Regions from separate parts of the Streptomyces sp. ID05-26A genome, predicted to be linked through region 2. Evidence: riboswitches for the same ligand, from Rfam matches in the RefSeq annotation. Region 2 holds a riboswitch; each other region holds the start of a gene.
What was found. Region 2 has a riboswitch for cobalamin ahead of PV646_RS35380 (prenyltransferase/squalene oxidase repeat-containing protein). Riboswitches for the same ligand answer to the same signal wherever they lie in the genome.

Region 1 (9,882 bases), on a different contig from region 2:
CGAGCTGCGGTCCTCGATCGTCACCGGAGCGCTGATCAGCGACGCCACCGCGTTGGCCAGCGCGAACAGATCCCCGGCCGGTACACCGCCGAGCGTCTCGGACGGGTCGACCTCACCCTCCGCGAGCAACGACCGCAACATCGCGGCGAGCTGGGTCCACGACGCCCCCGGCGCCAGACCGAGCAGGGCCACCCCGGAGCCGTCGACGGCCTCGGAGATCTCCTCGGTGAGGACGATCGGGCCGCGCACGACCAACGCGGCCGCCCCTTCCTCGCCCAGCAGGCGCAGCAACGGAGCGGGCTCGCGCACACCGACGCCCAGCACCAGCGCGGCCGGCGGCAACGCCTGGTCGTCGTCCGGGTCGTGGATCACGACACCACCGACGTCCGCGGCACGGCCCGGATCACCACGCACGAGGTCGATCAGCGTGGTGCCCAGGTCGTCCAGCACGCGGGTGAGGCCTGTTCGCGGACTCATGCCACCACCTTGCCAACCGTCTACAGAGGAATTCAAGAAGTGTTCGGTGATGGGAGTCTACTGGCGCACCAGTGTGTTCAGGCTGGTCAACGGCCCTCCAGTGGCTCCAGGCGTCCGAGCGTTCACGCAGATTGGGAGCAGATGGACGTGCTCGCAGAGCCGTAACCGGCGCCCACCAAGGCGTCCGCGACCTGGTCGAGGTCGGCGTCCGGCATGACGATCATGTGGTTCTTGGCGCCGCCGAAGCACTGCGCGCGCTTCCCGTGCGCGGCGGCGGTCGTGTAGACGTACTCGGCGATCGCGGAGGAGCCGACGAAGCCGACCGCCTCGATCCGCGGGTCGGTGAGCAGTGCGTCCACGGCTTCCTTGTCCCCGTTGACGACGGAGAACACACCGGGCGGCAGACCGGCTTCCAGGAACAGCTCCGCGAGGCGCAGCGGCACCGAGGGGTCGCGTTCGGAAGGCTTGAGCACGAACGAGTTCCCGCACGTGATCGAAGGAGCGGCCTTCCACAGCGGGATCATCGCGGGGAGTTTGAACGGCGTGATGCCGGCGACCACACCGAGCGGCTGGCGCATCGAGCAGACGTCGATGCCGGTGCCGGCGCTGTCGGAGTACTCGCCCTTGAGCAGGTGCGGGATGCCGATGGCGAACTCGACGACTTCCAGTCCTCGCTGGATGTCACCTCGTGCGTCGGCGACGGTCTTGCCGTGCTCGGACGACAACAACCGGGCCAGGCTGTCCTCCTCCGCGCGTACGAGGTCGACGAACCTCATGAGCACGCGGGCCCGGCGCTGCGGGTTCCAGGTCGCCCATTCCCGTTGTGCCGCAGCGGAGTCCGCGATCGCGTCCGAGACCTCGGCGGCCGATGCCAGCGGCACGCGGGCCTGGACCGACCCCGTGCTCGGGTCGAAGACGTCGGCGAAGCGCCCGGACGTGCCGGACACGGGCTTGCCGCCGATGAAGTGGTGCAGATCCTTGCTCCCAGAAGGTCCTTCCGTTTGAGCGCAGGAGGGAGCCGCCCGTGTCGCGTGTGGACGACCGGGCACGACGAAGACACGGCTTATGGCTGCGGGATTGCGTTTCTCGCGCAGGTAGGAAGAATCCGCATGCGTTCAGCTCCATCCTCGTGGACGAACACGGAAGTCCCCGGCCGGTATCCTGGCTCCCGGATCGACGTGCCGCCCCGGCCTTCCCGGCTCGCGCCAGTGGCCTGCTGATGGGACACCGCTCCCCGGTCACAGTGGCGGGACCGCGCCGGACTCGCACCGGCTTCCCTGCACCGTGGACCTTCGGTCAACCTAAAGTAGGACTTCCTACCATGTCGAGAGTGGCCGCGATCACCGGCGCGCGCACGTGATCGTTCGGGGCTGCTCCGACTGGGCGACACGCCCACTAGATGTAGTTGTCGATCGCTCGACGACACCCATGTATGGTGCTCCGAGCTGGTTCGGCCGATCATCCAGATCGGTCGTCGCAAGAGGGAACCCGGTGTGAGTCCGGGACTGCCCCGCAGCGGTGAGTGGGAACGAAAGCCGTCAGAAAGCACTGGACATCGACGTCTGGGAAGCGACGGCCGGTAGGCGCCTGGAGACAGGCTCGCCCACGAGTCCGAAGACCTGCCAGCGCCCCGCACGTGCCCACGCGTGCGGGTGTCCGAGGCCCCGAGGGAGGGCGGGAGGACGTGGCGGTCGCGCGCGCCCGTTCACCCTCTCCCGATCTCGTGGCCACCCCGAGCTCGCGAGGAGAGAGCTGTGACGGCGGTCGACACGCTCACCACCACCACAATGCGCGTCAAGAAGCGCAACGGTTCACTCGAACCGGTTGACCTGAACAAGATCGTGCGCGCGGTGGAACGCTGCACGGTCGGTCTGCACGACGTCGACCCGCTGCGGGTCGCCACGAAGACGATCAGCGGTCTCTACGACGGCGCCACCACCGAGGAGCTGGACCGGCTCTCGATCCAGACCGCCGCGGCGCTGGTCGCCGAGGAGCCCGAGTACTCCAAGCTCGCCGCCGGCCTGCTCGCCGCGTACATCGAGAAGGAGGTGCGCCGTCAGGGCGTGCAGTCCTTCAGCCAGAGCGTCGCGCTCGGCCACGCCGAGGGCCTGATCGGCGACGCGACCGCGAAGTTCGTCGCCGCCAACGCCCGCAAGCTCGACGACGCGATCGACCTCGACGGCGACCGGCGGTTCGAGTACTTCGGCCTGCGCACTGTCTACGACCGCTACCTGCTGCGCCACCCCGCGAAGCGTTCGGTCATCGAGCAGCCGCAGTACTGGCTGCTGCGCGTCGCGTGCGGTCTCTCGCACACCGCCGCCGAGGCCATCGACTTCTACCGGCTGATGTCGTCGCTCGCGTACCTGCCGAGCTCGCCGACGTTGTTCAACTCCGGCACCCAGCACACCCAGATGTCCTCGTGCTACCTGCTCGACTCGCCGAAGGACGAGCTGGAGTCGATCTACGACCGGTACAAGCAGATCGCCCGGCTGTCGAAGTTCGCCGGCGGCATCGGTGTCCAGTGGTCGCGGGTGCGCTCGAGGGGTGCGCTGATCCGCGGCACGAACGGCCACTCCAACGGCATCGTGCCGTGGTTGCGCACGCTCGACGCGTCGGTCTCGGCCGTCAATCAGGGCGGCCGTCGCAAGGGCGCTGCCTGCGTGTACCTGGAGACGTGGCACCCGGACGTCGAGGAGTTCCTGGAGCTGCGCGACAACACCGGTGAGGACGCGCGTCGCACGCACAACCTCAACCTGGCCAACTGGATCCCCGACGAGTTCATGCGCCGCGTCGAGGCCGACGCGGACTGGTCGCTGTTCGACCCGGACGAGGTTCCCGAGCTGGTCGACCTGTGGGGCGACGAGTTCGACCGCGCCTACCGCGGCGCCGAGGAAGCGGGTCGCGCGGTCCGCACGATCAAGGCCCGCGACCTGTACGGACGGATGATCCGCACGCTCGCCCAGACCGGCAACGGCTGGATGACGTTCAAGGACACCGCGAACCGCACGTGCAACCAGACGGCGTCGCCGTCGAACGTCGTGCACCTGTCCAACCTGTGCACGGAGATCCTCGAGGTCACCAGCGACGAGGAGACCGCGGTCTGCAACCTCGGCTCGGTCAACCTCGGCGCGCACGTGGCTGACGGCGGGATCGACTGGGACCGCTTGCGTTCCACGGTCCGCACCGCCGTCGTGTTCCTCGACCGCGTGATCGACATCAACTACTACCCGACCGAGCAGGCGGCTCGGTCCAACCCGCGCTGGCGCCCGGTGGGTCTCGGTGTCATGGGCCTGCAGGACGTGTTCTTCAAGCTGCGCCTGCCGTTCGACTCGCCCGAGGCCCGCGAGCTGTCCACGCGGATCGCCGAGGAGATCTACCTGACGGCGCTGGAGTCCTCCGCCGAGCTGGCCTCGTCGGCGGGCGCGCACCCGGCGTTCGCGGAGACCCGCGCCGCCAAGGGCGACCTGCAGCCCGACCTGTGGGGCGTCACGCCCACGCAGACCGAGCGCTGGGGCGCGCTGCGCGAGCGGGTCAGCGAGCACGGACTGCGCAACTCGCTGCTGATCGCCATCGCGCCCACCGCGACGATCGCCTCGATCGCCGGCTGCTTCGAGTGCATCGAGCCGCAGGTGTCGAACACGTTCAAGCGCGAGACGCTGTCCGGCGAGTTCCTGCAGATCAACTCCTACCTGGTGCGCGAGCTCAAGTCGCGCGGCCTGTGGACGGAGTCCGTGCGCAACAGGCTCAAGCAGGACGACGGCTCCGCGCAAGGAATCGCCGAACTGCCCGAGGACGTGCGCTCGTTGTTCCGCACGGCCTGGGAGCTGCCGCAGAAGGCGCTGATCGAACTGGCCGCCGCGCGCGGCCCGTACATCGACCAGAGCCAGTCGCTGAACCTGTTCGTCGCCTCGCCGACGATCGGCAAGCTCTCCTCGATGTACCTCTACGCCTGGAAAGCCGGGCTCAAGACCACTTACTACCTGCGCTCCCGCCCGGCGACGCGCATCCAGCAGGCGACGACCACCACGGCGGTGCCCGTCGTGACGTCGGACGAAGCCATCGCCTGCTCCCTCGAAAACCCCGAGTCCTGTGAGGCCTGCCAGTGACCACTCTCGCCAACACCGCCCGTCAGAACGCCCTGCTCGACCCCGGCATGGACCTCACCCTGCGGCCCATGCGCTACCCGCTGTTCTACGAGCGCTTCCGCGACGCGATCAAGAACACCTGGACCGTCGAGGAGGTCGACCTGCACTCCGACCTCGCGGACCTGAACAAGCTGTCCGAGGCGGAGCGGCACCTGGTCAACCGGCTCGTCGCGTTCTTCGCCACCGGCGACACCATCGTCGCGAACAACCTGGTGTTGAACCTGTACGAGCACGTCAACGCCCCGGAGGCGCGGCTCTACCTGTCGCGGCAGCTGTTCGAGGAGGCCGTGCACGTCCAGTTCTACCTGACGCTGCTCGACACCTACCTGCCCGACGAGAACGACCGCATCGAGGCGTTCGCCGCCGTCGAGACGATCCCGTCGATCCGCGCCAAGGCCGAGTTCTGCTACAAGTGGATCGACTCGATCTCGTCCTTGACGGAGCTTCGGACGCGTGAGGACCGCAGGTCGTTCCTTCTCAACCTGATCTGCTTCGCCGCGTGCATCGAGGGCCTGTTCTTCTACGGCGCCTTCGCCTACGTGTACTTCCTGCGCTCGCGCGGGTTGCTGAACGGGCTGGCTTCCGGCACCAACTGGGTGTTCCGCGACGAGTCGATGCACATGGCGTTCGCGTTCGACGTCGTGGACACGGTCCGCCGCGAGGAGCCTGACCTGTTCGACGAGTCGCTGTACGAGGAGGTCCGGCAGATGCTGCGCGAGGCGGTCGACGCCGAGGTGCAGTTCGCCGAGGACCTGCTCGGCGGTGGCGTCGCGGGGATGTCGGTGGCGGACATGCGGTCCTATTTGGAGCACGTCGCGGACCGGCGGTTGCAGGTGCTCGGGATCGAGCCGATCTACGGTTCGAAGAACCCGTTCGCGTTCATGGAGTTGCAGGACGTGCAGGAGCTGTCGAACTTCTTCGAGCGCCGGGTGTCGGCGTACCAGGTCGGGGTGACCGGCACGGTGTCGTTCGACGAGGACTTCTAGTCACCGAGTCGGGGCCGCGTGCCGCGCGGCCCCGACGCCCTCCTCGTGCGATGCCGGCGTGCCTGCCGGTGTCGTACGAGGGGAGAAGTTGAGCACGGCCGACTACAACGCTTGTGGTGGGCCAATTCCACGCCGCGGTCCCAGGTCAGCGTGCCGTGGAACTCGGGATTCCTGCGGGCGTGGGCCTCGACCTGGCTGTTGTTCGATCCGATCACCAGATCGCCTTCCAGGTGCCCGAATTCGCTGTGTTCATTGTGGACCGAACGGCAGATCGTCTCGTGGCTGATCTTCATCGCCGTGGTTCAGGCGCAGGCGACCAACGATCTGCTCCGGCCCGCGGGCGAGCAGACACGGCTTCGGCCGCCGGGCACGGTTGAACGCCCATTCCTGTGCCGCGGTCGCCCGGTAGGCGTCGCGTCCACCGTTCTTGTAGGAATCACCGGCGCAGAGCCGGCGCGGCCCTTGTGGAGCTCGGGAGCGATCCCGTCCCCGGCCTTCCACCGCCGCCACAGATCGGCCTTCCTCTCGTCCGATATCCCCGGCCGACCCAATCTCGCCACGCACGCCCACCCTCGACCAGCACTGTTGCTTCGAGCGGTTGAATCCAAGGCGGATTTATTCGCGTTTATGGTCGAGATCTTGTTTGAACCGATATGCAACTGACGCCTGGGATGGCGACGTCAAGTGCGTGGACTCGTGGTATCAGGAGCGCCTGACCTGCCACTTCGACATGTCGGTAAATCCATTCAGATGATTTGACCTGCTTTCTTCGTTCGGCGGCGATGCTCCCGCCTGGCCCGTGGCGGTTCTTCGCGGGGTCTTTGTTCGGTGAAGGATGTCCGTCCGGTCATCGGTCATCTGATTAGTCCGTCCAGCTCAATTTTCGGCGCTGAACGGTACAAAGTTCGAAGGTCACTGTCACTACGGCAGATCATGTGACACACATCACACTTGCCTTCTATTTCCGGGGAACTACCGTTGGGTAACTTTCGCCGTCCTGAGACCTGCATCACGTCATGGGAGGACTCTTGCGACACCATGCTGGGTTCTGCGCGCCCGGAATAGCGGCGAAGACATGACACTGCTTTCCATTGTCGTGCCTGTGCGCAACGAGGAGTCGCGGCTGTCGGCCACGTTGTCCGCGCTCACGGTGGCGCTCGCGGCCACCCGTGAGTCGTGCGAGATCGTCGTGGTCGACAACACCAGCACCGACCGCAGTGGCGAGGTCGCCCGCGAGCACCGGTTCGGATCGGTCCCGGTGCGGCTGATCCGCTGTGCCCAGCCTGGGAAGGGCGCAGCGGTGCGGACCGGAGTGCTGCGGACCGACAGCCGCTACGTCGGCTTCTGCGATGCCGATCTGGCGACCGACATGGCGGCGCTGGCGCCGACGCTCAGGTTCCTGCGCACCGGTGTGAACGTGGTCGTCGGATCGCGGGCGCACCCGAGCTCGATCGTGCGTGCGAGGCACAACCAGGTCCGGCAGGCAGGCGCGTGGGCCTTTCGGTACGCGGCCAACACGATCGTGCCTGGCGTCGGCGACACCCAGTGCGGCTACAAGTTCTTCGACCGGCACACCGCCGATGCGATCTTCCGGCCGCTGCGCACACCGGGATGGGCGTTCGACGTCGAACTGCTCGCCAGGGCGCAACGGATCGGCGCGATGATCGTCGAACTGCCGGTGAGCTGGAGGGACGTGCCGGGGTCCACGTTCCGCCCGATGCGGGACGGCTACCGCAGTTTCGCCGCGCTCGCGAGGATCCGGGCGATCCTCGGCGCGGAGAAGACGCCCGCCGTCACCCCGGCCATGACATCCGTGGCGGAGGTGGCCTGAGTGAGACCACCGCTCAACGGTGCGCGGGTGGTAGTGGTGAACTGGCGCGACCGCGGGCATCCGCACGCCGGTGGCGCCGAGGAATACGCCGCCCGCGTGGCGGACGCGATGACCGCCGCCGGGGCGCAGGTCACCTTCCTCACGGCCAAGGGGGACGGGCAGAGCGGCGGCGACGAGTCGACCGTGCGTCGCGGCGGCCGGTGGACGGTGTACTTCTGGGCGCTGTTGTGGTTGCTGCGCAACCGAAGTCGTATCGACCTGGTGATCGACTGCCAGAACGGGATCCCCTTCTTCAGTCCCCTGGTGGTCGCCAGGTGGACGAAGGTCGTGCTGGTGGTGCACCACGTGCACGACGCCCAGTTCGCCGTGCACTTCCCGCCGTGGCTGGCCCGGATCGGCCGCTGGCTCGAAGGTCCTGCCGCGCGCAAGGTCTACCGCCACGCGGTGACGGTGGCCGTGTCGCGGTCCACCGTGCGCGCGATGCGCGAGCGCCTCGCCTGGCGTGGCCGGATCTTCGTGGTGCCCAACGGCACTGACCACCCGCCGTCCGCGGACGGCACACGTTCTCCGCACCCCTCGCTGGTGTGCCTGGGCAGGCTCGTCACGCACAAGCGGGTCGACCGGCTGATCGAGATCGTCGGCACGCTGCGCGGCCACTGGCCCGGTCTGCGCCTGCACGTGATCGGTCGCGGTCCGGACGAAGCCGCGGTGCGCAAGGCCGCGGCGCCGTTCGGGGATTCCGTCGTGGTGCACGGTTTCGTCGACGACTCCGCGAAGAGCGCTCTGCTGCGGGAATCCTGGCTCAACGTCACCCTGTCGGACGGCGAAGGCTGGGGACTGGCCGTGATCGAGGCGGCCGCGCACGGCGTCCCGACCGTCTGCCGCGAGGTCGACGGGTTGCGCGACTCCGTGCGGCACAAGGAGACCGGCTGGCTGGTACGGGACGACGAGGACGTCGGCGGCGCGATCCACGACGCTCTCACACTGCTGGCCCGCCCCGACGACGCCTCGGCCGTGGCCGACGCGTGCCGGGCCTGGGCCGCCGGTTTCGACTGGGCCACCAGCGGACGGATGTTCGTCGCCGTGGCGTCCACCCTGCTCGACAGTTCAACCACGGGCCGCGTCGGCGGCCCAGCTCCTGAGGAGGACCTTTGCGACGCGGTGTGACCTTCGTCCTGCTCGGACTCGGCGTGTTCGGGATCGCGACCGGGCTGTTGCTGCGGTTCTACGCCTATCCGGCCCTCGCCAAGATCCCGCACGACCCCAAGACGACCGCGGTGGCCCAGGGCAGCGGCGTCACCGCACTCGTCTACGTGCCGCAGGAGGCAGGCCCGGCAAAGCCCGAGATCCGCCGCGACCTCAGCCTGACGTCGACCACGTACGTCTCCGGTGACCTGCGGGCGCCCGAGGTTCAGGCCGACAGCGGCGTGACCGTGTGGAACGAGGCCACCCAGATCACGGAGGACGAGGACAAGCTGACGCTCAGCGCGAGCGTGCGTGAGCTGTGCCTGGACCGGTTCACCGCGGAGGCCGTCGCGCCCTGCACCACGCAGTACCTCCAGAAGGAGAAGTCGGAGAACGGCAAGGACACGAAGATCCCCGGCACGCGCGGCCAGGCTCAGTTCCCCGGCCTGAACTTCAAGTTCCCCTTCCAGACCGAGAAGCGGAGCTACCCCTGGTACGACAGCGGGGTGGGCAAGCCGGTGGACGCCAAGTTCGACGGTGAGGAGACACTGCAAGGCCTGCCGGTGTACCGGTTCAAGCAGTCCGTGCCGGCCACCAACGTCGACAGCCGGGACGTGCCCGGCTCGCTGATCGACAGGCCCGAACCGACCGTGTCGGTCAGTTTGTACTACCAGGCGGAAAAGACGCTGTGGGTCGAGCCGGTCACCGGCGCGCTCATCAAGGTGCGTCAGTCGGTGAAGCAGGAGCTGCGCACCTCGGGCCAGAGCGCGGGTAACGGCACCGCGGTGTTCGACGGAACGTTGGAGCTCAACAAGAAGACGGTCGACAACAACGTGCGGGTGGCCGAGGAAAACACGTCCAAGCTATGGCTGCTCACCGGCCTTCCGGTGATCCTGTGGATCGCGGGTGGCGTCCTGCTGGCCGTCGGCATCGTCCTGCTGCTCGCCGGCCGCCGCCGTACCGACTAAGGCTTTTTCCGCAGGACCAGCACGAGGTTCCAGGACACGACCTCGCGAAGCACCGGAACGCGCACGACCCAGGTCGCCCACCACGGGTGATACCTGGGAAGTGCGCGTTCCAGGCGGGCCTCCGGGTGGTTCCGCGCCCAGCGCAGCGCCGAGCCGACGGACACCGCGAAAAGGCTTTCCCCGTAACGGTTCTTGGGCTCCTGGCCGTGGTTGTCCCGGAATCGGCGACGGGCGTAGTGGCCGCCGATGAAGTGCCACGGCGAGGTTTCGTGGCCGCCCCAGGGGGAGTA
Region 2 (9,882 bases):
ACGTCTTCTCGTACTTGAAGGAGATTCAGCACGAGGGCGAAGTGCACAACATGGTGCGCGTGGTCGAGAACTTCCTGGGGGTCTCGCAATCCCGCGCCTTCGAGATCACCTACGCGTTGATGGACGCCCGGCTCGGCCAGTTCGTGAAGTCCGTCGAGACCGACATGCCGAAGATGTTCGACGACCTCGCACTGGACTCCCCGGCACGCGACGGCCTGACCCGGTACGCCGACGAGCTGAAGGACTGGATCGTCGGGATCATCCACTGGCACGAGGAGACGAGCCGCTACGACGAAGCCGGAGAGATCCCGGTGGTGTTCCACCAGGGCCCCTCCGGCCTCGGCACTTCGGCCTACCGGCTCACATCCCGAACCTAGAGCTCAGCCAGGCGCGGGTCGCGTCCCGGTAGTCCTCCGCGTTGCGGTGCAGACCGAGGGAGTGGCCCGCGCCCGGCAGCACGTACGTCTGCAACTGCGCTTCCGGCCGGTAGTAAGGGGCTTCCTGGGCGCGCAGGCTCGCGGCGTTCGAGCAGTCGCGCAACGCCAGCAGGCCGCAGAACAGCACGTCGTCGCTGCCGACCGCCTGGAACACCGGCACGTCGATGCCGTACGTCGTGGGCAGCACGATGCCGAACACGGCCACGGTTCCCATGCCGGGCACGGAAACCTGGTCCTTCGTGGCCTCGTCCGCGTTCACGACGACCTGCTCGGCGTCGTTCATCGCGTAGAACAGCCCGGCCCGCGCACCCGGCCGCGTCGTGAAGTACAGCGGGTCGCTGCCGAGCTTGGCGAGGACGTTGTCGAGGAACGCGGGCTGGAGTCCCAGTGCCGCACCAAGAGCGAGCACCGGGACGGCGGGCATGTGCGTCATTCCGGACAGGACCACGCCGTCGACGTCGTGGTACGTCGCGGCCTCCATCGCCACGATGCCCGAGCCCACGGAGTGCCCGACGATGACGACCTTGCGGTACGCCGTGCCGCCAACGCGTCCGGCACGCAGGTGCTGCACGACCTCGTGCATCGTCCGCGCTTCAAGGGAGATCAGCATCGGCAGGCTGAGCGGATGTGACGAGGCGCCGGTGCCGAGCCGGTCGACGGCGAAGGTCGCGCGGCCTTCGTGAGCCATGTTCCGCTGGTACGAATAGGACTCCGGCACTCCCGGCAGGTCCCAGTACGCGCGGTTGTACGTGCCGCCGTGCACCAGCAGCTGGATCGAGTCCGGGTTCGCGCCCGCCGGTGTGCAGAGCTGGCCGGAGATCGTCGCCGTGCCGCTGGGCCCGGACACCGGGAGCGTGGTGAGCGAGCAGTCGGCACCGGAGGCGTGCGCGGCAGGCGTCAGCGACGTCAAAACCAGCACAGCGGCGAGAACGGGGAGCAGTTTCACGCTGGAGGCTTTCTACTCACGGCGGTCATGGGCAGCCGGTTCGGCTGCATGGTCGCCTTCACCTGGGCATAGACGCGTTGTCCCGCAACGGGGACAAGGTCCCAGCGGGTCGCGATCGTCGCGGCGGCGATCGTGATCTCCGTGTGGGCGAGGAAGTGTCCTGGGCAGAACCGGGCGCCACCACCGAACGGGATGAACGCGCCCTTGGGCAGCGCGGCGGCTCTGGCGGGCTCCCAGCGGTCCGGGTCGAACCCGTCGGGGTCCGGGAACCAGCGCGGGTCGCGGTGCAGGGTGTGCTGCGAGACGGCGATCTCGGAACCCTTGCGCACCAGCACCCCGCCGATCTCGACGTCCTCGCGGGCCCGGCGCATCAGGATGATCGGCGGGGTGCGGCGGAGCACCTCGTTGATGATCCGGCCGGTGTACTCGAGCTTCGCCACGTCCGCGAACGTCGCCGGCCGCCCGCCCAGCACGGCGTCGACCTCGGCGTGGAATCGTTGCCGCACAGCGGGTCGAGTGCCGATCTCGTGGAAGAACCAGGCCAGCGCCACCGCCGTCGTCTCCGCGCCGGTGGTGAGGATCGTGACGACCTCGTCGTGGATCTGCTCGTCGGTCATGGCTTCACCGGTGTCCGCGTCCCGCGCGGCGAGCAGTGCCGACAGCAGGTCACCGTGGTCCGTGCCCTGCTTCCGCGCGCCGACCACGACCGCGGGGATCACCTCGCGCAGCCGGGCCGCGGCCGCGTCGAACTCGCGGTTCGCCTTGAGCGGCAGCCTTTCCACGAACGACGGGGAGAACGCGCGCACCAGCACGTGCCTGAGCATGATCGGGATGGACCGCCTGACCTCGGCCAGCACCTCCTGCCCGAGCTCGGCGGAGAACAACGTGCGCCCGGCGACCGTCAGCACGAAGTCCTGCATCAGCGCGTCGAACTCGAGCCGCTGCCCGTCGTGCCACGAGTCGCGCAGCTCGGTCGCGAGCGTCGTGATCACGTTCTCCGCGTAGGTCGAGACCCGCGCGCGGCTGAACGCGGGCAGCATCATCCGGCGCTGCCGCTGGTTGAACGCGCCGTTCGACGTCGCGAGCCCGTTGCCGAACAACGGCCGCATCTTGTCGAACACGATGCCCTTGTCGAACGCGTCCGACGCGAGCAGTTGCTGCGCCAGTTCGGGCGTCGTGACCAGGTACACCGGCAGGGGACCGAGGAAGACTCTGACCACGTCACCACTGGCGGGTAACGAGGACAGGAACTCGACCGGAGACCTGAGCAGGGTGACGGAATGCCCGATGAGGGGCCAGCGGCCCGGCACCGTCGTGACGCTCGGCATCACACCCACCTTCTCGTGACCCCGAACAACCTAGGGGCAGCGCGCCAGTGGGGGCGAGCAGATACACACGATCGGATGCTCATCTGCTCGTCCGTCCTGGTGCACGCGGATACGCTCGGTCGGTGAGCAGCGACCTCGGTTGGGTTCCTCCAGGTGTGGACACGACGGTGCCGTCACCGGCTCGGGTGTACGACTACTGGCTGGGCGGCGGCCACAACTTCGCCCCGGACCGCGCTCTGGCCGAGAAGATCCTGCAGATCATGCCCGGCGTCCGCGACGCGGCACGGCTGAACAGGTCGTTCCTGCGCCGGGCCGCGCTGCACATGGTCGAACGGGGTGTGCGGCAGTTCCTCGACATCGGCTCCGGCATCCCGACCGTCGGCAACCTGCACGAGATCGTCCGGGCGGAGGCGCCGGACTGCAAGGTCGTCTACGTGGACAGGGACCCGGTCGCGGTCGCGCACAGCGAGCTGATCCTCGCGGGTGACCGCGACACCGCCGTGGTGCAGGCCGACCTGCGCGACCTGGACGCGATCTTCAACGCCGGTCAGGTGCGCGAGCTCATCGACTTCGACCAGCCGGTCGGCCTGTTCATGTTGCTGGTGCTGCACTTCGTCCCGGACGAGTGGGACCCGGCGGCGATCGTCGGGCACTACCGCAACGCGCTCGCGCCCGGCAGCTTCCTCGCGTTGTCGCACGCGTCCGCCGACGCCAAGCCCGCCGGGATGGACCAGGCCGTGCAGACCTACAACGTGAAGAGCACGGCGAACCAGGCCTTCCCGCGCACGCACGACGAGGTGCTGGCGTTCTTCGGCGGGTTCGACCTGGTGGAGCCCGGTCTGGTCGGCTGCCCGTCGTGGCGGCCCGACGGCGAGGGCGACTTCGCGGCCAGCCCGGAGATCAACGAGGTCCCGTTCGCGGGGGTCGCTGTCAAGCCCTGACCGCCGACGGTCAGCGCACGGTCAGCGCCGGCCCGCACCTTGTGAGCAACACCGACTCACAGGGGGCACCACCATGAAGAACGTCCTGATCTCCGGCGCCAGCATCGCCGGGCCCGCTCTCGCGTACTGGCTGCGCCACCGCGGTTTCGAGGTCACGGTGGTGGAGCGGTGCCGCGGCATGCGGCCCGGCGGCCAGGCCATCGACGTGCGCGGTCCCGCGTTGGAGGTCGTCGAACGCATGGGCCTCGGCGACCGGCTCAGGTCGTTCAGCACCAACATGCGCGGCATGAACGTGGTCGACGCCGACGGCAACGAGCTGTTCCGTTCGACCACGCACACCCTGAGCGGAGGTGACCTCGCGAGTCCCGACGTCGAGCTGCTGCGCGACGACCTCGCCCGGATGCTGTTCGACGCGGTGGACGGTGTCGAGTACCTGTTCGACGACACGATCACCTCGATCGACGGCACCCGCGTCACGTTCGAGAAGGCGGCGCCGCGCGACTTCGACGTGATCGTCGGCGCGGACGGCCTGCACTCCACCGTCCGCCGGCTCGTGTTCGGACCGGAGGCGGAGTTCATCACCCACCTCGGCATGAACCTCGCCGTCTTCACCGCGCCGAACTTCCTCGGCCTCGACCACTGGCAGACGTTCCAGCAGGGCGAGGTCGTCGGCGGTGGCGTGATGAGCGCCCGTTCGAACGCGGAATGCCGTGTCTACATGGGTTTCTACGGCGAGGTGGACTTCGACCACCGCGACGTCGACGCCCAGCGTCGTTTGCTCGCCGAGAAGTTCGCGGACGCGGGCTGGGTGTGGCCGACCGCGGTGAAACACATGTGGGAGGCGCCCGACTTCCACTTCGACTCGATGAGCCAGATCAGGATGGACTCCTGGTCACACGGCAACGTCGTGCTGCTCGGTGACGCCGGGTACTGCGGTTCGCCGTTGTCCGGGCAGGGCACCAGCATGGCGCTGGTCGGCGCGTACGTGCTCGCCGGTGAGCTCGCGAAGGACCCGTCGGCCGCTTTCCAGCGCTACGAGGAGGTTCTGCGGCCGTACGTCGTCGCGAACCAGGAGATCGCGCTGAAGAACCAGGCCAACGGCGGCGCGCCCACCGAGGAGTTCGCCCAGGTCGTGAACAGCCTCAGCCTGCCGAACTACTGACCAGTTCCCGGATCGCCTCGGGGATCACGGTGCCGGTGAACCTCACCACCGCCGTGATCCCCTTGGCGTCGAGGTGCCGCAGGTCCGTGAAGCTGAGTCCCTCCACCGCCTTCCGGGTGTCGGCGTCCTCGGTCAGCTGCCCGTCGCGGGCGAACGACAGGCGCGTCACCCGGTTGGCGTTCCAGTGGTAGCTGGCGGCCTTTCCGTTGCGGGACAGCCGTTGCAGGACGGCAATCCGGCTGCCCTGGTAGTTGTTGAACTCGACGACGAGCACCCCGCCCTCGATCTCGACGGCGACCGAGTCCTCCTCGAACTCGTCCACCACGTCGGCGACACCGGCGTTCGTGACGACCGTGACCGTCGCCGCGGGCCCGAGGTCCTCCAGCCACTGGTACGGCCGTTCGGGACGGGAGATCGGCGGCGGGGCCGGTTCGCCGCGCAGCAGGTGCCCGACTCGGTCAGCCGCCTTGTGCACCACCGGATCCGTCGCCGGCGCGGGCCACAGCGTCAGGTCGTAGCGCTCCTCGCCCTCGTCCCGTCCGGTCGCGCAGACGCGGACCCGGAACCCACCCGGCCACGGAGCGGTGCTGCCGTGACCGAACTTCGCGGCCCCGGCCACCGCGACGTAGTCGATCTCGGCGACCTCGTCCCACTGCTCCAGGTCGGGCAGGTGCGGTTCGTCCAGCACGACCTGCACGGACACGGGAACCTTGCCGTCGGCGAGACCCGTGCGCACCGCGAACCCGGTGTCGATCGCGGCCACGAGACCCGTCGCCGTGAAGTCCGCCTCGGTCAGGCTCGGCTCTTCCACCACCACGAACTGGTGGCCGGACACCATCGCCTCCGTCATCCAGGACGTGGGCCGGTACTCGCGGCGCCGCTTCTCCTGCACGGCCCGTTCGTACGCGTGAGGCATGGGCACGTCCGGCAGGATCGCGGCGCAGGCGCCGATCGCGATGCCGACGGCCGCCGCGGGATTGGCCGCCACCGGAGTGCCGATCGCGTTCAGAACCGCCCTTGCCACCACCACGGCCACCGCCAGGTGCGTCGCGCCGCGTTTGACGGCGATGGCGTGCTCGTCACCCTCGACGTCGTTGATGTCCGGGAACAACGCGCGCACGTGCCCGAGGATCAGGCTGCTCGCTCCGGGGTGCGCGCCGTCGACCATGGTCATCGGCAGCGCCATCGCGCTCTGCTCGCCCATCGACACGAACCCGAAAGTGGCGTTCGCCGGTGGCGGCACCAGTCCGGAGACCAGTTCGGCCGGTGCGGTCAGGTCCAGCCGGGCCACGGCCAGTTCCAGCGCGCCGAGCAGCCGTTCCGCCGCCAGGGACGAGAACCCGCGCAACGCCTGCTGTGTCGCGGAGCCACGGGCGTGCCGCTCGTTCCCGCGCTGGGCGGTGTGCGTGCCCAGCGTGGCGGCCGGTTCGTCCGGGATCAACGCCTCGATCACCCGTGCCGCGTCGTCGACCTGCTTCGCGAAATCCCCCATCCGCCGATTCTGCTCGTTGATGGCCCAGCTCACAGCCATTTGACTCAAATAGATCCCTCCCGCACGATCGTTGACTGACAACAGCATCCGCATGCCGCGGGGGAAGCCGGTGGAACTCCGGCGCTGACCCGCAACGGTGATAGTCCGACTGCCCGTGGCGTGCGGTAGCTCCACCGACCCGTCGAGGACCGCGGGCATGGGAGGCGTAGTGATCAGGAGATCCGCGTTGGTGGCCTTGGTGGCCACCGCGCTGGTGGTGACACCGCAGGCGCAGGCGGCGGAAGCGGCCCCGTCCGCGGGGACGTGGCTGGTCAGCCAGTTCGAGGGTGGCGACCACCTGCTCCAGGGCCCCGGCCTCGTGGACGCCGGGTTGACCGCGGACGGCGTCTACGCGCTGGCGGCGGCGGGCGTCGGCAGGTCGACGGCGGTGAAGGCCGCCGCCTGGCTCGCCCAGCCCGACCAGCTGAACTTCCTGATCGGTGAAGGCGACGAGTCGTACGTCGGCGGCCTGGTGAAGCTCGCGCTGGTCGCGCAGACGCTCGGCACCGATCCGCACGCGTTCGCGGGCGTCGACCTGCTGGAGCGGCTCGCGCCGTTGCAGGAGGAGTCGGGGCGCTACCGCGACGCGACCGGTCCCGGGTTCGACCAGACCAACGCGTTCACGCAGGCGTTGGCGATCATCGTGCTGAAGCGCGCCGCCCTGCCGTCCGACCAGGCGGTGGTGTACCAGGTTTCCACGCAGTGCCCGGACGGCGGCTTCCCGATCGCCTTCGAACAGGCGCCGTGCAAGTCCGATGTGGACGGTACGGCGATGGCACTGCAGGCGCTGCTGGCGGTGGGCGAGAAGACCGCGTCGCCGAAGGCCCTGACGTGGCTCGCCTCGCAGCAGAAGCCGGACGGCGGTTTCCCGTCCGCGACTGCCGGGGCCAACGCCAACAGCACGGGACTCGCCGTCGGCGCGCTCGTCGAGGGGGGTCTCACTCAGCCCGCGGACAAGGCCGTGGCGTACCTGAAGTCGTTGCAGGTCGGCTGTTCCGGACCGGAGGCGCGACGCGGTGCGGTCGCCTACGACAGCGCCGGTTTCGAGCCGTACCCGGCGATCCGCGCCACCGCACAGGCGATGCTCGGCCTGGCTCGCGTGAGCCTCGCGGACGTGACGGCTTCGTCGGCTGTTCCCGGGGTGCCCGCGATCGACTGCACCACCACGCCACCGGTCACCTCGGCGCCCGAGCCGACCGTGCCGACCGCGCCCGCTCCGGCAGGGCCCGAGGCCCCGGCCGACCCGCCGCTCGCCGTCACCGGACCGGACCAGGCCGTTCCGCTGAGCCTGTTCGGGTCGTTCGCGGTGCTCGCCGGTGCCGTCCTGCTCTTCGTCTCCCGTCGTCGGAAGGTTGGTGCGTGATGCGCCGCATGCTTGCTGTCCTCGCCCTCGTCGCGAGCTCGTTCGTCGTCACGTCCCCTGCCTCCGCCGTTCCGTGCGCGAACGTGAAGGTCGTCGTGGACTTCGCCGCACTGGGCGGCGGAGTCCAGACCGGCTGCACCTCGATCGATCCGACCACCGGAATCCAGGCGCTGAACAACGCGGGCTTCCCGACCACGTTCGTGCCGCGCCAGCCCGGGTTCGTCTGCACGATCAAGGCCCTTCCGAACCCGTGCAAGATGCCCACGACCAGCGCGTACTGGTCCTACTGGCACGCCACCCCCGGCGGCACCTGGACCTACAGCACCTCCGGCGCGCTCGGCTACGACCCGGCTCCCGGCACCGTCGAGGGCTGGGCGTTCGGCGCCGGCACCGCTCCGAGCACCGCCCCGTGAAAAGGCTCTTCCTCGCGCTGGCACTGGTAGCGGCGTTCGCACCGGTGCCGGCGCAGGCCGCGGGATGTGACGGCGTGACCGTCGTCGTCGACTACCGCGGCCTCGGCGGAGGCGTCCAGCAGGGCTGCGCACCCGGTAGCCCCGCCTCCGGCATCGCGGCACTGACCGCCGCGGGCTTCGGCTACACCTACGCCTCGCGGCAGGCTGGTTTCGTCTGCCGCATCAACGGAAAGCCGGGCACGGACGCGGACAAGTGCGTCAACGCCTCGCCCGCCACCGCGTACTGGTCGTACTGGCACGCACCGGCCGGTGGTTCGTGGGTGTACAGCAACCAGGGCGCGGCGACGTTCGTGCCGGGACGCGGAACCGTGGAGGGGTGGGCGTTCGGCGCCGGCGAACAACCTGGCATCGCACCGCCCGCGGCTCCCGCACCGCCTCCGCCGGCGCAGCAACCGCAGCCTCCCGCGCCGCCGGTGCAGCAACCTCCGGCACAGCAACCCCCTGCGGTGACCACGACCGTTCCGCCGACTTCCTCGTCGGCCGCTGCGCCGTCTTCGGTGGAGTCGGCTCCGCCTTCGTCCGCCGTGTCGTCGTCTGTGGCGGGGGAGACCTCGACTCCTGCGGTGGCGGAGAAGTCGCAGCAGGTGGAGGAGAAATCGGGCTCCGGCTGGTTGTGGACGCTGCTCGGGGCGCTGGTCATCGCAGCACTGGCGGTGGCCGGGGTGCTGGTGGCACGTCGTCGCCGCGCCGCGGAAGACGCATGAGGCTTTCGGCGTGAAGCTGCACTCCGGCGCGTGGTGGCTGTGGGCACTGGGCCTCGCCACCGCCGCCAGCCGCACCACGAACCCGTTGCTGCTGGGCCTGATCCTGGCGGTGGCGGGCGTGGTCGTGGTGACCTGCCGTGCGAACACGCCGTGGGCCGGCACCTACGGCGTGTTCCTCAAGTTCGGCCTGCTGATCATCGGCCTGCGCGTCCTCGTGCACGCGTTCCTCGGCGGTGTGACCGGCCTGACCGTGTTGTTCACGCTGCCGCAGGTCCCGTTGCCCGACTGGGCGCAGGGCATCCGCGTCGGCGGACCGGTGAGCGCCGAGGGGCTGATCTTCGCGCTGTACCAGGGGTTGTTGCTCGCGACGATCCTCAGCTGTGTCGGTGCCGCCAACGCCCTCGCCAACCCCCGGCGGCTCCTGCGGTCGTTGCCGGCCGCGTTGTACGAGGTGAGTGTGGCCGTTGTGGTGGCGCTGACCGTGGCACCGCAGTTGGTCGCGTCCGCCCGATCGGTGCGCAAGGCAAGGCAGCTCAGGGGCGACACGGCCAGGGGAGCGAAGGCGATCCGCACGATGCTGGTGCCGGTGCTGGAGGACGCGCTCGACCGGTCGCTGGTGCTGGCCGCCTCGATGGACTCGCGCGGGTACGGGCGCACGGCCGGCATCTCGCGCAAGGACCGGGTGCTCACCGGCACGTTGGTGCTGGCTGGACTCTTCGGGCTCTGCATCGGCACGTACGGGCTGCTCGCCGGCGCCTACACCGGCTGGCCGCTGCTGGTGCTCGGTGGTGTGCTGGCGATCGCGGGGCTGCGGGTCGGGGCACGCCGGGTGCCGCGCACGCGGTACCGGCCGGACCGGTGGACGCCCACGGCGATCGGGGTGGCGTTGAGCGGGGTGGTGGGAGCGGTGGTGCTGGTGTTCTCGGCGGATCCGGCGCTGTCGCCGTCGACGGTTCCCCTGCAGGCACCCGAACTGCCCCTGATTCCGGCGCTGGGC
Region 3 (9,882 bases), on a different contig from region 2:
GGCGCAGAAGTGCGGATCCACCACGATGGCCGCCCGTGCCTACTCCGAACTGGTGGCGACGAGCTCCGGACCTCGGCGAATGCGGCAGACCGGGCCGACCGCACTCACCCCGACGGAGCATCAGGTGGCGGAGCTGGCGGCACGCGGCCGCTCCGACGACGAGATCGCGTCCACGCTGCTCATGCCCGCCGACGGCGTGGAGGGAGTGCTCTCGGGCATCTACCGCAAGCTCGGGGTGTCCGGCCGTTTGCACCTGGCGGATGCTCTGTTCGTGGAGTAGCTCGGACCCGTTCGGCCGATGGTTCGACTACGTCTTTCGGCCCTATCGTCCTGCGCATGGCGAGCGACTTTCAGCGGAGCAAGGTGGACCTGGTCTTCGGCGCGATGGACTCCGACGGCAACGGACGGCTGAACCGGGAGGACTTCGAGCTGCTCGCCCAGCGCTGGGCGGCGTTGCGCGGCAGTGACGAGGAGTTGCTGACGAAGGTGATGCTGGGCTGGTGGACCACCCTGCAGTCGGCCGCGGGAGGCGCGGAGCAGGTGACGCTGCAGGACGTCCTGAACGTCGTCGACGTGCTGCCCGACAACATCGAACCGGTGCTGGGCACGGCGGACGCCATGTTCGGCGCCGTGGACGCGGACGGCGACGACTACGTCTCCGAACCCGAGTACCGGACCATGATCGAGGCCTGGCTCGGCGGCGCGACCGAGACCGTCTTCGCGAAGCTGGACCTCGACGGCGACGGACGGTTGTCGCGCAACGAGTTCACGACGCTGTGGGCCGAGTTCTGGGCCGGCGACAACCCGGACGCCGCCGGCTCCTACGTCTTCGGCCCCGTTCAGGCGGCGTGAACGAGGGTGAAGAACTCCTGACGTGACGCGGGGTTCTCCCGCAGCACGCCCTTCAACGCCGAGGTGACCGTGCGGGACCCGGTGACCCGCACGCCCCTCAGCGCCATGCACATGTGCTCGGCCTCGACCACGACGCCGACCCCCTGGGGCCGCAACTCCTCCTGCAACCAGTCGGCGACCTGCTTGGTCAGCCGTTCCTGGACCTGGAGATCGCGCGCGAACATCTCCACGACCCGGGCGAGCTTCGACAGGCCCAGGATCCGTTCCCCCGGCAGGTATCCGACGTGCGCGACGCCGTGGAACGGCAGCATGTGGTGCTCGCACAACGACTGCACGGGAATGCTCCGCGCCAGCACGAGCTCGTCGTAGCCCTCGTCGTTGGGGAACGTCGTCATGGTGAACTCGCGCGGGGTCAGCATCTCCGCGTAGGCCTCGGCCACGCGGCGCGGGGTGTCGGTGAGATGCACCGAGTACGGGTCCTTGCCCAGCGCCTTGAGCAGGTCCGTGACCGCCCGTTGTGCCGCCTCGACGTCCATGCCGCCACGGTAGATCCGCTGGCCGAATTTAGTCAACAAGAGTAGTTTTTAGAGATGGCCGACCCCGTCGCCGCCGTCGCGGCCCTCGACGAACCGAACCGCCGCAGGCTGTACGACCTCGTGGTGCGCCACAACGCTCCCATCAGCAAGGACGAGGCCGCGCAGGCCGTCGGGCTGCCCCGCACGACCGCGGGGTTCCACCTCGACAAGCTGGTCGAGATGGGCCTTCTCACAGTGGCGCACCAGCGCCGGACCGGTGGCCCCGGAGCCGGCAGGCCCGCGAAGCTCTACCAGCGGTCCGCGGAGCACATCGAGGTGTCGCTGCCCGACCGCCGCTACGAGGCGGCGAGCCACCTGCTCACGGACGCGCTGGTGGAAGCGGAGAGCACGGGCGAGCCCGTTCGCGAGATCCTGCACCGGCGCGCCTACGAGTGGGGCGCGGACCTGGCCGCGCGGGCGCCGGGCGGAGTCGTGGACACGTTGGCGGGCTTCGGTTTCGAGCCGCGCGAGGACGGCGGCTCGATCCTGCTCGGCAACTGCCCGTTCCACAGCCTGGCGCACCGGCACACGCAGTTGGTGTGCGGAATGAACCTGCGCCTCGTCAGCGGCCTGCTGGACGGCATCGAGGCGAACGGTCACACCGCTCGCCTCGCTCCGTCACCAGGTCACTGCTGCGTCCGGGTCGATCAGACGCCGTCCTCCAGGTCGCCCTCGGTCTCCAGGTAGGCCGCCCGCAGCGCGTCCAAAGTGGACTCCTCCGGGTGCTCCCACATCTTGCGCTCGGCCGCCTCCAGCAGGCGCTCGGCGATGCCGTGCAACGCCCACGGGTTCGACGTCTGCAGGAACTTGCGGGTCTCCGGGTCGAGCACGTAGCTCTCGGTCAGCTTCTCGTACATCCAGTCCGCGACCACGCCGGTCGTGGCGTCGTAGCCGAACAGGTACTCGACCGTCGCCTGCAGCTCGAACGCGCCCTTGTAGCCGTGGTTGCGCATCGCCCCGATCCAGCGCGGGTTCACCACGCGGGCGCGGAAGATCCGCGAGGTCTCCTCGGTCAGCGTCCGCGTGCGGACCGCCTCCGGGCGCGTGCTGTCCCCGACGTACGCGGCGGGTGCCTTGCCCGTCAACGCCTTCACCATCGTGACCATGCCGCCGTGGTACTGGAAGTAGTCGTCCGAGTCGGCGATGTCGTGCTCGCGGGTGTCGATGTTCTTGGCCGCCACCGCGATCCGCCGGTACGCCGACTCCATGTCCGCGCGCGCGGCGACGCCGTCGACCCCGCGGCCGTAGGCGTACCCGCCCCACACCGCGTAGACCTCGGCGATGTCGGACGAGTCGCGCCAGTTGCGGCTGTCGATCAGCGGCAGCACACCCGCGCCGTACGCGCCCGGCTTGGACCCGAAGACGCGCAACGTGGCGCGGCGCTGGTCGCCGTGCTCTTCGAGGTCGCGAAGCATGTGCGCCCGCACGAAGTTCTGCTCCGCGGGCTCGTCCAGCGCGGCGACGAGCTGCACCGCGTCGTCCAACATGGACACGACGTGCGGGAAGGCGTCGCGGAAGAAGCCGGAGATGCGGATCGTGACGTCGATGCGCGGCCTGTCCAGCTCCTCGAGCGGGACGACCTCCAGCCCGGTGACGCGGCGCGACTGGTCGTCCCACACCGGCCGCACGCCGAGCAGCGAGAACACCTCGGCGATGTCGTCACCGGAGGTGCGCATCGCGGACGTGCCCCAGACCGACAGCCCGACCGAGGGCGGCCACTCGCCGTCGTTCTCGGCGCGGTACCGCTCCAGCAGCGAGTCGGCCATCGCCTGGCCGGTCTCCCAGGCGAGGCGCGACGGGATGGCCTTCGGGTCGACCGAGTAGAAGTTGCGGCCGGTCGGCAGCACGTTCACCAGGCCGCGCAACGGAGAACCCGACGGGCCGGCCGGGATGTAACCGCCGTCCAGGGCGTGCAGGACGTTCGTCATCTCGTCCGTGGTGCGCGCGAGCCTGGGCACGACCTCGACGGCCGCGAACTCCAGGATCTTCTGCACGTCCACCGACTCGTGCAGACCCGCTGCGGCCTCACGGTCCCAGCCCGCGTCCTCCATCGCCTGGACGAGCACGCGAGCCTGTTCCTCAATCGCGTCAACGTCTTCACGGGCCGTGCTGACGAGCCCGAGGGCCTCGCGCAGGCCGGGCAGCGCGGCGACCTGACCGCCCCACATCTGCCGCGCCTGCAACATGGCGAGCACGAGGTTGACGCGAACGCTGCCGGTCGGCGCCTCGCCGAGGATGTGCAGGCCGTCGCGGATCTGGACGTCCTTGACCTCGCACAGCCAGCCGTCGACGTGCAGGATGAACTCGTCGAACTCCGCGTCGTGCGGCCGGTCGTCGAGTCCCAGGTCGTGGTCGAGCTTCGCGGCCTTGATCAGCGTCCAGATCTGCGCGCGGATCGCCGGCACCTTGGCCGGGTCCATCGCGGAGATGTTCCCGTACTCGTCCAGCAACTGCTCCAGGCGCGCGATGTCGCCGTAGCTGTCGGCGCGGGCCATCGGCGGCACGAGGTGGTCGACCAGCGTGGCGTGCGCGCGGCGCTTCGCCTGCGTGCCCTCACCGGGGTCGTTGACGAGGAACGGGTAGATCAGCGGCAGGTCGCCGAGCGCCGCGTCCGTGCCGCAGGACGCCGACATGCCGACGGTCTTGCCGGGCAACCACTCCAGGTTGCCGTGCTTGCCGACGTGCACGACGGCGTCGGCGCCGAAGTTCGACTCGACCCACCGGTACGCCGCGAGGTAGTGGTGCGACGGCGGCAGGTCGGGGTCGTGGTAGATCGCGATCGGGTTCTCGCCGAACCCGCGCGGCGGCTGGACGATCACCGCGACGTTGCCGGACCGCAGTGCGGCCAGCACGATCTCGCCGTCCTCGGACTTGCTGTGGTCGACGAACAACGAGCCCGGTGCCTCGCCCCAGTGCTCCTGCATCGACTCGCGGAAGTCGTCGGGCAGCGTCTCGTAGAACTCGCGGTAGTCGGCTGCGGCGATGCGGATCGGGTTGCTCTCGAACTGCTCCTGCGTGAGCCAGTCGGCGTCCTGGCCACCGGCGGCGATCAGCGCGTGGATCAGCTTGTCGCCGTCGAGCTCGTCGACACCGGGCAGCTCGGTGCCGATGTCGTAACCGTGCTCCTGCATGGCCTTCAGCAGCCGGACGGTCGACGCGGGCGTGTCGAGCCCGACCGCGTTGCCGATGCGCGAGTGCTTCGTCGGGTACGCCGACAGCATCACGACGACCTTGCGCTCGGCGACCGGGATGTGGCGCAGCCGGCCGTGCCGGACCGCGATGCCCGCGACGCGCAACGCCCGTTCCGGGTCGGCCACGTAGATCGTGAGGCCGTCGGAGTCGATCTCCTTGAAGGAGAACGGGACCGTGATGATCCGGCCGTCGAACTCGGGGATCGCGACCTGGGTCGCGGTGTCCAAAGGAGACAGTCCGTCGTCGTTCGAGTCCCACGTCTCGCGGCTCGACGTGAGGCACAACCCCTGCAGGATCGGCACGTCGAGCGCGGCCAGCGCACCGACGTCCCACGCGTCGTCGTCGCCACCGGCGGAGGCCTTCGCGGGGTTCGTGCCACCGGCCGCGAGCACCGTCACGACGAGCGCGTCGGCCTGCCTCAGCGTGTCGAGCAGCTCGGGTTCGGCGGTGCGCAGCGAGGAGCAGAAGACCGGCAGGGCCTTGCCCCCCTTGGCCTCGATGGCGTCGCACAGCGCGTGGATGAACGCCGTGTTCCCGGCGACGTGGTGCGCGCGGTAGTAGAGCACCGCGACCGTCGGGCCCTCGGCCGCCGAGGCCTCGCGCTCCAGCACGCCCCACGTGGGCGTGGCGGTGGGGGCCTCGAAGCCGTGGCCGGTCAGCAGCACGGTGTCAGAAAGGAACTTGTACAGCTCGGTGAGGTTCGCCGGGCCGCCGTGCGCGAGGTAGAGGTGCGCCTCGGCGCACACACCACCGGGCACCGTCGACAGCTCCATCAGCGCCGCGTCGGGCTGCATCTCACCGCCGAGCACCACCACGGGCAGCCCGCTGGCCAGCAGCCAGTCGAGACCTTCCTCCCACATCCGGCGGCCGCCGAGGATGCGCACGAGGACCAGGTCCACGCCCTCGACGAGCGCGGGCAGGTCGTCGGTAGTGAGTCGCGCGGGGTTGCCGAGCCGGTACTCGGCACCACTCGCACGCGCCGACAGCAGGTCGGTGTCGGAGGTCGACAGCAGCAGGATCACGCAGGCTCCATCCCTCGTGGGGTCCGCGCCCCAGGTTGCGGGTGACCGGCGAAGCAGAGTTCCTGACTCCCAGCGGTGTTCGCTGGTCACAGTGGCGGGACCGCGCCGGATTCACACCGGCTTCCTCCTGCGCTTCGTCGTTCGGGCTCACCCTAACCGGCGGGTTACAGTCCGACCTATGCCCAATGGGATTCACCGGGGTCACCCGGACGCCTGTCCCGGCGCCGTCGAGCTGCACCAGGCAGCGGACGGCGGGCTGGCGCGCATCCGGGTGCCTGGCGGCACTCTTTCCGCTGTTCAGTGGGACGTCGTGCGCACCTCGGCCGCAGAACTCGGGAACGGTTCAGTGGAACTGACCTCGCGGGCGAACCTCCAGATCAGAGGCCTCGCGGACGGCGTCGAACTGGGCGCGCGCCTGGCCGCGGCGGGCCTGCTGCCGTCGGCCTCGCACGAGCGGATCCGCAACATCATCGCTGCACCCCTGGAGGACGAGCAGGGGTTGGTCGACGAGATCGATGCAGCCCTGTGCGCGGACCCCGCTCTGGCAGCGCTGCCGGGCAGGTTCCTGCTGACGGTGGGGCACGCGGTGAGCGGCCTCGGCGGCGACTTCGGGCTGGTCAGAGATGGTGCGGCGACGTGGGCACTCCTCCTGGCCGGGACCGACACGGGCGTCCGCGTCACCGACCCCGCCGACACCGTGGTCACCGCGGCCCGCCTCTTCCAGCGACTCCGCGGCCCGGCCTGGCGCCTGTCCGAAGTGGACGACGGTGTGCGAAAGATCACCGCCCACTTCGGCACCTCCGACGCGCCGCGCATCACCCCGGCTGTGACTCCTGTCGCACCTTCACCGTTGACCCCAGGGGTTCCGCTCGGCCGGCTCGACGCCGGCCAGCTCCCCGGCGTCGCTCTCCGCCTCACGCCGTGGCGCAGCCTGGTCGTGCCCGCCGGCACCGACACGTCCGGCCTCATCACCGACCCGGACTCGCCGTGGCACGGCGTCAGCGCCTGCACCGGCCGCCCCGGCTGCGCGAAGTCGCTCTCCGACGTACGAGCCGACGCCCGTGCGTGGCTCGGAACCCCACACCGCCGTCCGGTGCACTGGTCGGGTTGTGCCCGCCGCTGCGGCCGTCCCGCGGGCGAAGTGATCGAGTTCGTCGCGACCGGCGACGGCTACGAGGAGATCCGTTGACGCAGTACATCAAGGACGGGGCGGAGATCTACCGCCAGTCCTTCGCCACCATTCGCGCGGAGTCGGACCTCACCGGGTTCCCCGCCGATGTCTCGCAGGTCGTCGTCCGCATGATCCACGCGTGCGGCATGACCGACCTGCCCAGCGACGTCGTGTTCTCCCCGGACGTCGTGCGGAACGCGCGCGCGGCGCTCCGCGACGGCGCGCCGATCCTGTGCGACGCCAACATGGTCGCGTCCGGCGTGACCCGCCGCCGCCTGCCCAAGGACAACGAAGTCCTGTGCTACCTGCAGGACCCGCGCACGCCGGGCCGGGCGCAGGAGATCGGCAACACGCGCAGTGCCGCCGCCCTGGAGTTGCTCGCGGACCGGTTCGACGGCGCGGTGATCGCGATCGGCAACGCCCCCACGGCGCTGTTCCACCTGCTCGACCTGATCGCCGCCGGAGCCCCCCGGCCCGCGGCGGTGCTGGGCATCCCGGTCGGGTTCATCGGGGCAGCGGAGTCCAAGGAAGCTTTGGCCGCAACGGATCTGGAGCACCTCGTGGTGCGCGGCCGGCGCGGCGGCAGTGCCATGACGGCGGCGGCCATCAACGCGATCGCGAGCGAGGAAGAATGACGGGCAAGCTCTACGGCGTCGGCCTGGGTCCGGGCGACCCGGAACTCGTGACGGTCAAGGCCGCGCGACTCATCAACGAAGCCGACGTGGTGGCGTTCCACAGCGCCCGGCACGGCAAGTCGGTCGCCAAGACCATCGCCGCGCCGTACTTCCGCAGCCAGGACGATCCGAAACCGCAGGTGCTGGAACAGCTCGTCTACCCGGTCACGACCGAGGACACGGACGACTACCAGGGCGAGATCGACGCCTTCTACGAGGAGGCCGCCGCCACGCTGGCCGCGCACCTCGACGCCGGGCGGAACGTCGTCGTGCTGGCCGCCGGGGACCCGTTCTTCTACGGCTCCTACATGCACATGCACAAGCGGCTGGCCGACCGCTACGAGTGGGAGGTCGTCCCCGGCGTCACGTCCGTGAGCGGGGCGAGCGCCGTTCTCGGCACCCCGCTCGTCGAACGCGACGAGGTCCTCACGATCCTGCCCGGCACGCTCCCGCCCGCCGAGCTCGCGTCCCGCCTGGCCGACACCGACTGCGCCGCGATCCTCAAGCTGGGCCGCACCTTCGGCAACGTCCGCGAGGCGCTCGAGGCGTCCGGCCGGCTCGACGGTGCCTGGTACGTCGAACGCGCCACCACGGGCCGGCAAAGGATGGCGCCGCTGGCCGACGTCGACCCCGCGACCGTGCCGTACTTCTCCATCGCCGTGCTGCCGAGCCAGTCCAAGCCCGCGAAGCCGAAGGGCGAGGTCGTCGTCGTCGGTCTCGGCCCCGGCTCGCGGGACTGGCTCACCCCGGAAGCCCGCCAGGAGCTGGAGGCCGCCGACGAACTGGTCGGCTACAGCACCTACCTGAACCGCGTGCCGGAACGTCCCGGCCAGCAGCGGCACTCCTCGCACAACCAGGTCGAGTCCGAACGCGCCGCGTTCGCCCTGGACCTCGCCCGCAAGGGCGCACGGGTCGCCGTCGTGTCGTCGGGTGATCCCGGCGTCTTCGCGATGGCGACCGCGGTCCTGGAGGTCGCGGCGGAGTCCCCGGACGTGCCGGTCCGCGTCATCCCCGGTGTCACGGCCGCGAACGCCGTGGCGGCCAAGGCGGGCGCACCGCTCGGCCACGACTACGCGGTGATCTCGTTGAGCGACAGGCTCAAGCCGTGGGACGTCATCGCCGAACGCCTCGAGGCCACCGCCAGGGCCGACCTGGTGATCGCGATCTACAACCCGGCGTCCAAGGCCCGCACGCACCAGGTGGCGGACATGCGCGACCTGCTGCTCCGGCACCGCGCGCCGGAGACCCCGATCGTCGTCGGACGTGACGTGGGCGGCCCGGAGGAGGAGATCCGCGTCCTCACGCTCGGCACCCTCGACCCGGCCACGATCGACATGCGCTGCCTGCTGATCATCGGCTCGTCGCAGACGATCGTGACGCCCCAGGGCGTCGTCTTCACGCCCCGGCGGTACCCAACCAGCTGACGGCGGCGTCGACGCCGGCCACCACTGCCGCGGGCGGGAGCGGTGGCCGGCGCACGATCACGACCGGCACACCGAGCCGACGCGCGGCCTCCAGCTTGGCCGACGTCATCGAGCCACCGCTGTCCTTCGTGACGAGCACGTCGACGTCCCGCGAGCGCATCAGCTCCAGTTCACCGTCCACAGTGAACGGACCGCGCGACAGCAGCACCTCGATCCGTTGGGGCAGCGGCGGTTCCGGCGGTTCGACCATGCGTGCCAGGAACCACTGCGGGCACGCGGCGAACTCGGCCAGGTCCTGCCGTCCGGTCGTCAGGAAGACCCGCTCGCCCCGCAGTTCCCGCGCGGCCTCGGCCACGCTGTCCACCCACTGCCAGCCGGGCTGCGGCGTGAACCCCGGTCGCCGCAGGATCAGCAACGGCACGCCGACCCGCTCACAGGCCTCGAAAGCGTTCGCGGTGATCTGCCGGGCGAACGGGTGGGTCGCGTCGACGACGGCGCTGACATCGTTGTCCCGCAACCACTGCGCGAGCCCGTCGACCCCACCGAAGCCGCCGACGCGAACCTCGCCGACGGGAAGAGCGGGGTTGCTTACCCTGCCCGCCAGGGAGGAGACGACCCGGCCCGGAGGAAGAGCCGCGGCGGAACCCATCACCCGCCGCGCGAGTTCCCGAGCCTCCCCCGTCCCCCCGAGGATGAGGATCATCGAACGCGCGTGGCCGAGTACAGGTGGCTGTCCGGGAACTGCGTCGCGCCCAGCACCTGTCCCACGATGATCACGGCGGTCCGCTTGATCCCGGCGGCCTCGACCTGCGCGGCGATGTCGTCCAGCGTCCCGCGCAGCACGACCTCGTCCTCACGGGACGCGTAGGCGACGACCGCGACCGGGCAGTCCAGCCCGTAGTTCGGCACCAGTTCCGCCACGACGTCCGCGATCCGCTGCACGGCGAGGTGCAGCACGAGCGTCGCGTGACT

Region 1: another riboswitch for cobalamin. It lies ahead of PV646_RS30760 (ribonucleoside-diphosphate reductase subunit alpha); the one in region 2 lies ahead of PV646_RS35380 (prenyltransferase/squalene oxidase repeat-containing protein).
Region 3: another riboswitch for cobalamin. It lies ahead of cobN (cobaltochelatase subunit CobN); the one in region 2 lies ahead of PV646_RS35380 (prenyltransferase/squalene oxidase repeat-containing protein).

What each region holds. Positions count from the first base shown of each region.
Region 1 covers NZ_JARAYZ010000003.1:762,867-772,748, forward strand. The annotation lists gene PV646_RS30750 (PucR family transcriptional regulator) at 1-477, opposite strand, end outside; partial or broken gene PV646_RS30755 (aldehyde dehydrogenase family protein) at 630-1,451, opposite strand; cobalamin riboswitch at 1,612-1,779, opposite strand; cobalamin riboswitch at 1,907-2,118, shown strand; gene PV646_RS30760 (ribonucleoside-diphosphate reductase subunit alpha) at 2,265-4,583, shown strand; gene PV646_RS30765 (ribonucleotide-diphosphate reductase subunit beta) at 4,631-5,608, shown strand; gene PV646_RS30770 (hypothetical protein) at 5,861-6,271, shown strand; gene PV646_RS30775 (glycosyltransferase) at 6,684-7,439, shown strand; gene PV646_RS30780 (glycosyltransferase family 4 protein) at 7,440-8,606, shown strand; gene pgfA (cell envelope lipid trafficking protein PgfA) at 8,591-9,592, shown strand; gene PV646_RS30790 (class I SAM-dependent methyltransferase) at 9,589-9,882, opposite strand, start outside.
Region 2 covers NZ_JARAYZ010000005.1:156,971-166,852, forward strand. The annotation lists gene PV646_RS35350 (terpene synthase family protein) at 1-377, shown strand, start outside; gene PV646_RS35355 (alpha/beta hydrolase) at 361-1,383, opposite strand; gene PV646_RS35360 (cytochrome P450) at 1,380-2,711, opposite strand; gene PV646_RS35365 (SAM-dependent methyltransferase) at 2,834-3,652, shown strand; gene PV646_RS35370 (FAD-dependent monooxygenase) at 3,726-4,814, shown strand; gene PV646_RS35375 (hypothetical protein) at 4,795-6,306, opposite strand; adenosylcobalamin-variant (AdoCbl-variant) riboswitch at 6,397-6,468, shown strand; gene PV646_RS35380 (prenyltransferase/squalene oxidase repeat-containing protein) at 6,503-7,708, shown strand; gene PV646_RS35385 (SCO2322-related protein) at 7,708-8,121, shown strand; gene PV646_RS35390 (hypothetical protein) at 8,118-8,885, shown strand; gene PV646_RS35395 (CbiQ family ECF transporter T component) at 8,896-9,882, shown strand, end outside.
Region 3 covers NZ_JARAYZ010000006.1:187,398-197,279, forward strand. The annotation lists gene PV646_RS38270 (AAA family ATPase) at 1-280, shown strand, start outside; gene PV646_RS38275 (EF-hand domain-containing protein) at 337-852, shown strand; gene folE (GTP cyclohydrolase I FolE) at 840-1,388, opposite strand; gene PV646_RS38285 (helix-turn-helix transcriptional regulator) at 1,443-2,114, shown strand; gene cobN (cobaltochelatase subunit CobN) at 2,075-5,641, opposite strand; cobalamin riboswitch at 5,677-5,811, opposite strand; gene PV646_RS38295 (ferredoxin-like domain-containing protein) at 5,820-6,830, shown strand; gene PV646_RS38300 (precorrin-8X methylmutase) at 6,827-7,447, shown strand; gene PV646_RS38305 (precorrin-2 C(20)-methyltransferase) at 7,444-8,910, shown strand; gene PV646_RS38310 (cobalt-precorrin-6A reductase) at 8,882-9,613, opposite strand; gene cobM (precorrin-4 C(11)-methyltransferase) at 9,610-9,882, opposite strand, start outside.